Regions from separate parts of the Streptomyces sp. NPDC045846 genome, predicted to be linked through region 2. Evidence: riboswitches for the same ligand, from Rfam matches in the RefSeq annotation. Region 2 holds a riboswitch; the other holds the start of a gene.
The links. Region 2 has a riboswitch for cyclic di-AMP ahead of AC07F3_RS31025 (M23 family metallopeptidase). Riboswitches for the same ligand answer to the same signal wherever they lie in the genome.
Positions count from the first base shown of each region.

Region 1 (4,428 bases), on a different contig from region 2:
ATGGTGGCGAGCTGTTCGTTGAAGTGCCGATGCAGCTCGTCGTCGACCAGGTGCCAGTCGATGTGCCCTTCGGGCCCCGCGAAGAAGCCGTCGAGAGAGACCGACACGGAATGGATGATCTTTCTCGTCGCAGTCACCCGAGCGACGATACGCCCGCACCGCCCGGAATTCCGCGCACCCGTCGGCCTCTTTCGGGTACGAGAGGTTCCTTCTGTCGCCGTGCCGCGCGGCCCGTTGACAGGACGCGAAATCCGCACCCGACTGCTGAGCACCACGCGGCCGCAACCCGGTTGATTTCAGCCAGAGTTCACCGGACGTGCCAGGGGCGTCGCCGCCGCGCCAGGCAGGCTCTCGGGTCTCCGAGGGCCGTTCGCGCTCCAGCGCGCTCGACTGCCGCGCGTACGGGATGGTCGGCTTGCGGGCCACAGCCCCCACTACCGAGAGCCAACTCGGCTCCTGTCAGCGCCGGTTGTCTCCGGCGACGCCCCCGCCCAGCGCCACGCGCGCGGCCTCCTCCACCGTGGCGGCCGACCGGAACAGGGCGTCGAGGCCGCCCGCCGTGAGGATCCTCAGATGCCACGGCCGGGCGCAGACGACGCCGAGGTGCCCCTTGCGGTCCCGGATCCTGCGATAGGCACGGCTCAGCAGGGTCAGGACGGCGCAGTCGAAGAACTCCACGGGCCGGAGGTCCACGATCACCCTGGCGCCGGCGGGCTGGGTGGCGGCGTCGAGGTGCAACTGCACGCCGGGCGCGGTGGCCAGGTCGACCGTGCCGTGGACCTCGACCACGGTGAACCCCTGCATCAGGTACGTACGCGCGTTGCAGCACCGGTCCGGCAACAGCCCCGGCGGAAGCGGCACGGGGGCCGAGACGGATGGCCGAGCGGTGGTTCCCATGACAGCTCCCGGTCCAGAACTGACCCCCACGGGCGCGGAGGTACTCGGTAATGGGCAGTCACCGTGGTCCCGGGGTGACGCACTACCACCCTAGAAACAGCCCCGTATGCAGAAACGTGCAGCCTTCGATTTGTTCACCCTGGGGGGTGAACGAAATTTGCGCCGCTCCCCGTTTGAACCCCGCACACGGGGAGTGAAGCCCAGATTCCGGGGGCTCCGGCCCGGCACGGCGTCAGCCCGGGCCGAAGTGGCCCACGCGCTCGCCCCGCGGGGATCGCCCCCGTGCGGCGGATGTCATGCTCTCGTCCATGGGAGATCACGGAAGCCACGACCTGGTACGCCGGAGCTACGACGCCGTGGCCGAGACCTACGCGGCCCGGCTGCTCGACGAGCTCACGGGCAAGCCGCTCGACCGGGCGCTGCTCGCGAGCCTGGTCGAGCAGACGGAGGCGGGGGCGCCGGTCGCGGACCTCGGCTGCGGGCCGGGGCACGTGGCGGCCCTGCTCGCCGGGCAGGGCGTGAAGGCGGTCGGCATCGACTTGTCCGGCGCCATGGTCGCCCTCGGGCGCCGCACGTTCCCCGATGTGGACTTCCGCGAGGGGGACCTGCTGGAACTGCCCGCCGCCGACGGGGAGTTCGGCGCGGCCGTCGCGCTGTACTCGGTCATCCACCTGGCGCCGTCCGAGCTGCACGGCGCCTTCGAGGAGGCGCATCGGGTGCTGCGGCCCGGCGGCCTGCTCCTCGTCGCGTTCCACCTCGGTTCGGAGGTGCGGCACCTGGACGAGTGGTGGGGCCACGAGGTGGACATCGAGTTCCGCTTCCTCGAAACCGGGCGCGTCGTCCGGGCGCTGGAGGACGCGGGGTTCGCCGTGGAGATGCGGATGGAGCGTGCCCCGTACGCCGAGGAGGCCGAGACCCGGCGGGCCTATCTGCTGGCCCGCCGGAGCTGACGGCCGCGCGCCGGGCGGCGGATGGGCCGCTCGCGCGGCGGGGCCGGGCGCCCCGAGCGCGCCCGGCCCCGCGGGCGGATCAGTACGCGCCGAAGACGTTGTCGATCGAGCCGTACGTCTTGGCGGCGTAGTTGCACGCGGCGGTGATGTTGGCCACCGGGTCGTAGCTGTCCAGGGACGTACCCGGCACGTGGAAGGCGAGGAACGTGGGCTGGATGACCTGGAGCAGCCCCTTGGAGGGGGTTCCGGCCACCGCGTTGGAGTCCCAGTTGTTGATGGCCAGCGGGTTGCCCGAGGACTCGCGCATGACGTTGCGGTAGATGCCGTCGTAGCTGCCGGGGATGCCGTGCTGGGCCATGATGTCCAGCGACTGCCGGATCCAGCCGTCCAGGTTGTTGGCGTACGCGGGCGCGCTGGTCGCGGCGGCCGTGCTGGCCGCGGTGAGGGTGGCCGGGCGGGCGGAGCGGTCGGCCCGGCCGGCCGAGGCGTCGCGGGCGGCCGGGGCGCCGACGGTGAGCTTCAGGCCGGGGTGGATCATCGCGGGGTTGCCGCCGATGACGCTCTGGTTGTCCTGGTACAGCTGCTTCCAGCCGCCGCTCACGTTGAGGGCGTCGGCGATCTTGGAGAGCGAGTCCCCGGCGACGACGGCGTAGCTCGTGGAAGCGCCCTTCACCGCCGTGATCGGCTGGGCGGCCGCGCGGGTGGGCGCCGCGACCTTCGCCGTGGTGGCGGAGTGGACCGACGCCGGAGCGGCGGTGGCCGTGGTCGCACCGATCACCGGAATGGCCAGGACGGCGCCGCCCGTGCCTGCCGCGGCGAGGCCACGGGAGAGCGGGCTGGACTTGGGGCGGCGGTGCTTGCCCTTTGCAGGCATGGTGTTTTCCTCTCCGTCGCCTACGAGGTGAGCTGTCGGGTTCGGACGGGAGATGTCCGGTCGCGGCACACGCGACTTCACCCCAGCCGTTCCGGAATGCGGATCGGCGGCTTACCTGGGTCCCCCGCTCCTGCCGTACGTGTCTGGGAGGCTCCGGACGGCGGCAGGATTCGGCGTTCCTTCCGGATTGACGGTGAACGTAAACGAATATGCCGAGTGGAAACAAGGCCAGAATTCAATGGGGCCCGTCCGGGATATAGATCCACTTAAATCCACCCGCCCCACCCGTGCCTCCGAAGGCCCTCAACTCGCTTTCCGCCGAGCCGAAATGACGGACCGGAGCCCGATCGGCCGCCCCTCGCCCACGTGACCCACTTCACTCGCCCAGCGGGCGTCCGGGCAGGTCGATCACAAAAAGGTGAGTGTTATCCATTAACCCCTAATTCGGACATTTCAAAACCGGGGGTCGCGAATCCGATAACACCCCAATAGGGACACTCGGGACTTCTGTCGCCCCTCAGGCCTCCCACGACGGGTCGGCACACGTGACCCCGCACACCCTGGCCGGGGATCATGCTCACAGCCCGCCCTCCGCGGCGGGACCGGCGGCGGAGAGGTGGCACGGTGATCCGGGAGAGCACGGAGTACGACGTCCTGGTGGTCGGAGGCACGGGGGTGGACACGGTCGTACGGGTCGACTCCCTGCCGGTCCCGCTCGCCGACTCGGTGCAGGTCGGGCCCATCGAGGAGTGGCCCGGCCACACGGGCGCGAACGTCGCCCTCGGGGCCCGGGCACTCGGCCTCGAGGTCGGCCTGATCGACTGCATCGGTGACGACTGGACCGGGTCCCAGGTGCGCCGGCTGCTGGCCGAGGGGGACGTGGACTTCGCCCCGCTGATCTCAGCCGCGGGCACCCGCCGGGCGGTGAACCTGGTGGACGCCGAGGGCCGGCGGATGTCGTTCTACGACGCACGCGACCCGGCCGACCTGCGGATGCCCCCGGACTTCTACCTGCCCCGGCTCCGCAGGGCCCGGCACGTCCACCTCTCGATCACGAACTTCGCGCGCTTCCTCTACGACGACATCCTGGAGCTCGGCGTGCCCGTCTCCACCGATCTGCACGACTGGGACGGACTGGCCGAACACCACCGGGAGTTCGCCCTCCGCTCCGACCTCGTGTTCCTCAGCGCGGCGGGCGCGGGCACGGGCACGACCGCTCTGATGCGGGAGATCCTGCGCGAGGGCCGCGCGGACACCGTGGTCGCGACGGCGGGAGCCGACGGCTCCTACGTCCTCACCCGCGACGGCCACTCCACCCCGCACCATGTCCCGGCGGCGCCGCCGCGCGCCCCCGTCGTGGACACCAACGGGGCGGGAGACGCGTATGTCAGCGGCTTCCTGTACGGCAGGCTCAGCGGCCGGGACGCACGGGAATGCGGCCGACTCGGCGCGGTGGCCGGCGCCCACGCCTGCACCGCGCCGGCCGCCACCGATCCCCTCTCCCTCAGGGAGCTGCTGGCGGCCGATCAGATCGCCTGAAATCATTTCGGCGTTGACCGCCGGGCAGCCCGCGCCCCGCCACCATGGCCGCACAACCGGCGCTTTGAACAGCCTTTCTTACGCCCCATCAAGTCCTATAAGGAAGAACATGAACGACATCAGCGAATTCAAAAGCTTTTCCCCCACGACTCTCGCCGACGTTCTGGG
Region 1 covers NZ_JBWKKJ010000003.1:454,344-458,771, forward strand. The annotation lists gene AC07F3_RS11075 (dihydrofolate reductase family protein) at 1-137, opposite strand, end outside; gene AC07F3_RS11080 (anti-sigma factor antagonist) at 460-897, opposite strand; gene AC07F3_RS11085 (class I SAM-dependent methyltransferase) at 1,206-1,847, shown strand; gene AC07F3_RS11090 (transglycosylase SLT domain-containing protein) at 1,927-2,721, opposite strand; cyclic di-AMP (ydaO/yuaA leader) riboswitch at 2,724-2,907, opposite strand; gene AC07F3_RS11095 (carbohydrate kinase family protein) at 3,346-4,260, shown strand; gene AC07F3_RS11100 (RraA family protein) at 4,370-4,428, shown strand, end outside.
Region 1: another riboswitch for cyclic di-AMP. It lies ahead of AC07F3_RS11090 (transglycosylase SLT domain-containing protein); the one in region 2 lies ahead of AC07F3_RS31025 (M23 family metallopeptidase).

Region 2 (4,428 bases):
CGCGCCGACGAACTGTGCCGGTACGCCGTGCTGTTCGGCGACCCGCAGCTCGCCCTGACCGCGGTCGACCGCGTCCTGGACATCACCGCCGCCGAGGTCAAGGCGGTCGCCGCGGCGACGCTGCGCCCCGACAACCGGGCGGTCCTGGTGTACGAGCCCATCGCGGCACCCGAGGCAGGCAACGAAGAGGAAGAAGAGGCGGGCCAGTGACGGACGCTGTCGTGACCATGGAGTTCCACCCGCAGCCGGCCGCCGGCACCCCCACGCCGTGGGCCTTCCCGGCCCCCGAGCGCGGCACGCTCGCCAACGGCGTGACCGTGTTGCGCTGCCACCGGCCCGGCCAGCAGGTCGTCGCCGTGGAGATCTTCCTCGCGGCCCCGCTGGACGCCGAGCCCGAGGGCCTCGACGGCGTCGCCACCATCATGGCGCGCGCCCTGACCGAGGGCACCGACAAGCACTCGGCCGAGGAGTTCGCCGCCGAGCTGGAGCGGTGCGGCGCCACCATCGACGCACACGCCGACCACCCCGGCGTGCGGGTCTCCCTCGAAGTGCCGGTCTCGCGGCTGCCCAAGGCGCTCTCGCTGCTCGCCGAGGCGCTGCGGGCCCCCGCGTTCGCCGACTCCGAGATCGAGCGGCTGGTGCGCAACCGGCTCGACGAGATCCCGCACGAGCAGGCCAACCCGGCCCGGCGGGCCGCCAAGCAGCTCTCCAAGGAGCTGTTCCCGGCCTCCGCGCGCATGTCCCGGCCCCGCCAGGGCACCGAGGAGACCGTCGCCCCGATCGACGCCGCCGCGGTGCGCGCCTTCTACGAGGCGTACGTGCGGCCCGCGACGACGGTGGCCGTGGTTGTCGGCGACCTGTCGGGCACCGACCTCGACGCGATCCTCGCGGACACCCTGGGCGACTGGACGGGCGACCCCGCGGAGCCGCGCCCCGTCCCGCCGATCACCGCCGACGACACCGGCCGGGTCGTCATCGTGGACCGCCCCGGCGCGGTCCAGACCCAGCTGCTCATCGGCCGCATCGGCGCCGACCGGCACGACCGGGTCTGGGCGGCCCAGGTGCTCGGCACGTACTGCCTGGGCGGCACCCTGACCTCCCGCCTCGACCGCGTGCTGCGCGAGGAGAAGGGCTACACCTACGGGGTGCGCGCGTTCGGCCAGGTGCTGCGCTCGGGGCCGGACGGCGGCGCCGCGATGCTCGCCATCAGCGGCTCGGTCGACACCCCGAACACCGGCCCGGCCCTCGACGACCTGTGGAAGGTGCTGCGCACGCTGGCCGCGGAGGGCCTCACCGACGCCGAGCGCGAGACGGCCGTGCAGAACCTGGTCGGCGTCGCGCCGCTCAAGTACGAGACGGCCGCGGCCGTCGCGGCGACGCTGGCCGACCAGGTCGAGCAGTTCCTGCCGGACGACTACCAGGCCCAGCTGTACGCGCTGCTCGCCGAGACCGGCACCGTGGAGGCGACGGCGGCCGTCGTCAACGCCTTCCCGGCCGACCGGCTCGTCACCGTGCTCGTGGGCGACGCCGCGCAGATCGAGGAGCCCGTCCGGGCGCTCGGAATCGGTGAAGTGACCGTCGTCACCGGCTGATTGAGGCCCGCGCGAGCGGAGACACAGGGGACCCCGGTGGCGGATGCGCCGCCGGGGTCCCCCCTTATGTCCGGTTTATTGGGGAGGTTGCCTGTCTGTCATGTGGCGTGCGCTACAAAATCCTGTGTGTGTTTGGTGATTGAAAGATCAGCCGTCTAGCGTCGGTCCCGCTGTCCGTCACCACCCGTCGCAGCCGCGGCACCGGACAGTGATCGCCGAGTCCCCGATGGCGCGAGCCAGGGGAGCCGGGGACCCACTCAGTCCCTGGGGTGAATCGGACGCCTCCGCCCGCGGAGGAGCCCGTAGGAGACCTTCCTGCTCCGAACCCGTCAGCTAACCCGGTAGGCGAGATGGAAGGAAAGGACACCGCCACTCCATGGCGTTCACCCGTGCCACCGGGAAGCACCGCGCGCCCAGCCGCATGACGCGCCGCAGCGCGAACATCGCGGGCATCGCCACCCTCGCCACCGCCGGAGTCGTAGGCACCCTCGCCTCCCCGGCCGTCGCCGCCCCGAGCGCCACCGCCGACACCGGCCTCACCCAGGCCATCGTCATCGGCGACACCCTCGCGGACCAGCTGGGCGCCCAGGCCGACGCGCAGAAGCAGGCCGCCGTGAAGGCCCGGGCGAAGGCCGAGGCCGAGGCGGCCGCCAAGGCCAAGGCGGAGCAGCGGGCCAAGGAGGACCGCGAGGCCAAGGAGCGGGCCGCGCGCGAGGCCGAGCGCAAGCGCCTCAACACCTTCGTGGCCCCCATATCCGACAGCTATGTGTCCACCGGCTACAAGACCGGCGGCTCGATCTGGTCGTCGGGCAGCCACACCGGCATCGATTTCCACGCGGCGAGCGGCACTTCGGTGCACGCCGTCGGCCTGGGCACCGTCGTCGAGGCGGGCTGGGGCGGGGCGTACGGCAACAACATCGTGATCCGGATGAACGACGGCACGTACACCCAGTACGGCCACCTCTCGGTCATCCAGGTCTCCGTCGGCCAGTCCGTCGAGCCCGGCCAGCAGATCGCGCTGTCGGGCGACACCGGCAACACCACCGGCCCGCACCTGCACTTCGAGGCCCGCACGGGCCCGCAGTACGGCTCGGACATCGACCCCGTCGCCTATCTGCGCTCGCACGGCGTCAACGTCTAGGACGTACCCGCGCGCACCGAAGGCCTCCGGCACACAGCCGGGGGCCTTCGTCGTTGGCCGGAAGAAATCCATCGGTTCCGGCCCGTCACCGGGAATTAACAAGGGCTGCCATAGAGTCGCGGAAAAGACGTCCATCGACCGCGTTGCGCGGGGATCAGGCGGAGGTTCGGCCATGCGCATTCCGGCGCATTCGGTATGCACGGCAATCCGCGACGACATTGTCTCGGGTGTCTTCGAGCGCGGCGGCCGGCTCGCCGAGGAGGTCCTCGCGCGCCGGTACGGGGTCTCCCGCGTGCCGGTCCGCGAGGCCCTGCGCACCCTGGAGTCCGAGGGCTTCGTGACCACCCGCAGGCACGCGGGCGCCTGTGTGGCCGAGCCCACCGAGCTGGAGGCCGCCGACCTCCTCGAACTGCGCGCGCTCCTGGAGCCGTTGGCCGCCGCGCGGGCCGCCGGGCGCCGGGGCGAGGCCCATCTCAAGGTGCTGCGCGGCCTGGTGAGGCTAGGTCAGGACCGGGCCAGGCGCGGTCAGGGCGAGGATCTGCGCTCACTGGGCGGCTGGTTCCACGAGACGCTGGCCCAGGCCTCCGCGAGCCCCGGACTCATCGCGCTGCTCACGCAGGTGCGGCACAAGGTCGCCTGGATGTACGTGGTCGACGGGACGGTCCGCCCGGTGGAGACCTGGGCCGAACGCGGCGCCATCACCGACGCGGTGGCCCGCGGCGACGCCGAACGCGCCCGCTCGCTCACCGCCCTGCACGCCGAGCGATCCTTTTCCGCCCATCGGCTGCGCGGGGCCGCGGCCGTGAGAACTCCGCAACCTCCCGTCAACACCGCGAGCGCCCGCGCTTAACAGGGGTGCCGTATACAAAGGAGGCGAAAAGCGCGGCCGCATTTCGCTGCCCGGAATTCGGGGCCCGGCGGTCTTTCGCGCAATCCGTCAAAGCTGTCGGCCCGGGGCGGGGAAAACGAAAGGACCGCCTCTCCCCGATGCGGAAGCGGCGGTCCTTCGACGTGACGTCGACCGGATCAGACGGTCTCGGGGAGCTCCTCGAGACCCTCGGCGACCAGCTTGGCCAGCCGGTCGAGCGCGGCGTCCGCGCCCTCGGCGTCGGAGGCCAGCACGATCTCCTCGCCGCCCTGCGCACCCAGGCCGAGCACCGCGAGCATGGACGCGGCGTTGACCGGGTTGCCGTCGGCCTTGGCGATGGTCATGGGGACTCCGGCGGCCGTGGCGGCACGGACGAAGATGGACGCGGGGCGGGCGTGCAGGCCCTCGGCCCAGCCGACGTTGACGCGGCGCTCAGCCATGGTGTTGCCCTTCGAAATCTCTGACGGTTGTCTAGACCAGTCTCTCATGTGGTGCGCGGTGCTCGTACCGACCATAGGCCCCAGTGTCCCGCCGATCGGCCCTCCCCACCTTGCCCCGCCCCGCACGGCCGCGCGACCCGTACGCTTTCGGTATGACGACGGCGTCCGACCCCGCGTACCCCGCTCACTGGGAGGCCGACGTGGTGCTGCGCGACGGCGGCACCGCGCGTATCCGGCCCATCACCACCGAGGACGCCGAGCGGCTGGTCTCCTTCTACGAGCTGGTCTCGGACGAGTCGAAGTACTACCGCTTCTTCGCGCCCTACCCCCGGCTCTCCGCGAAGGACGTCCACCGCTTCACCCATCACGACTACGTCGACCGGGTCG
Region 2 covers NZ_JBWKKJ010000012.1:129,116-133,543, forward strand. The annotation lists gene AC07F3_RS31015 (M16 family metallopeptidase) at 1-210, shown strand, start outside; gene AC07F3_RS31020 (M16 family metallopeptidase) at 228-1,592, shown strand; cyclic di-AMP (ydaO/yuaA leader) riboswitch at 1,796-1,955, shown strand; gene AC07F3_RS31025 (M23 family metallopeptidase) at 1,969-2,733, shown strand; gene AC07F3_RS31030 (GntR family transcriptional regulator) at 2,906-3,583, shown strand; gene AC07F3_RS31035 (HPr family phosphocarrier protein) at 3,760-4,041, opposite strand; gene AC07F3_RS31040 (bifunctional acetate--CoA ligase family protein/GNAT family N-acetyltransferase) at 4,194-4,428, shown strand, end outside.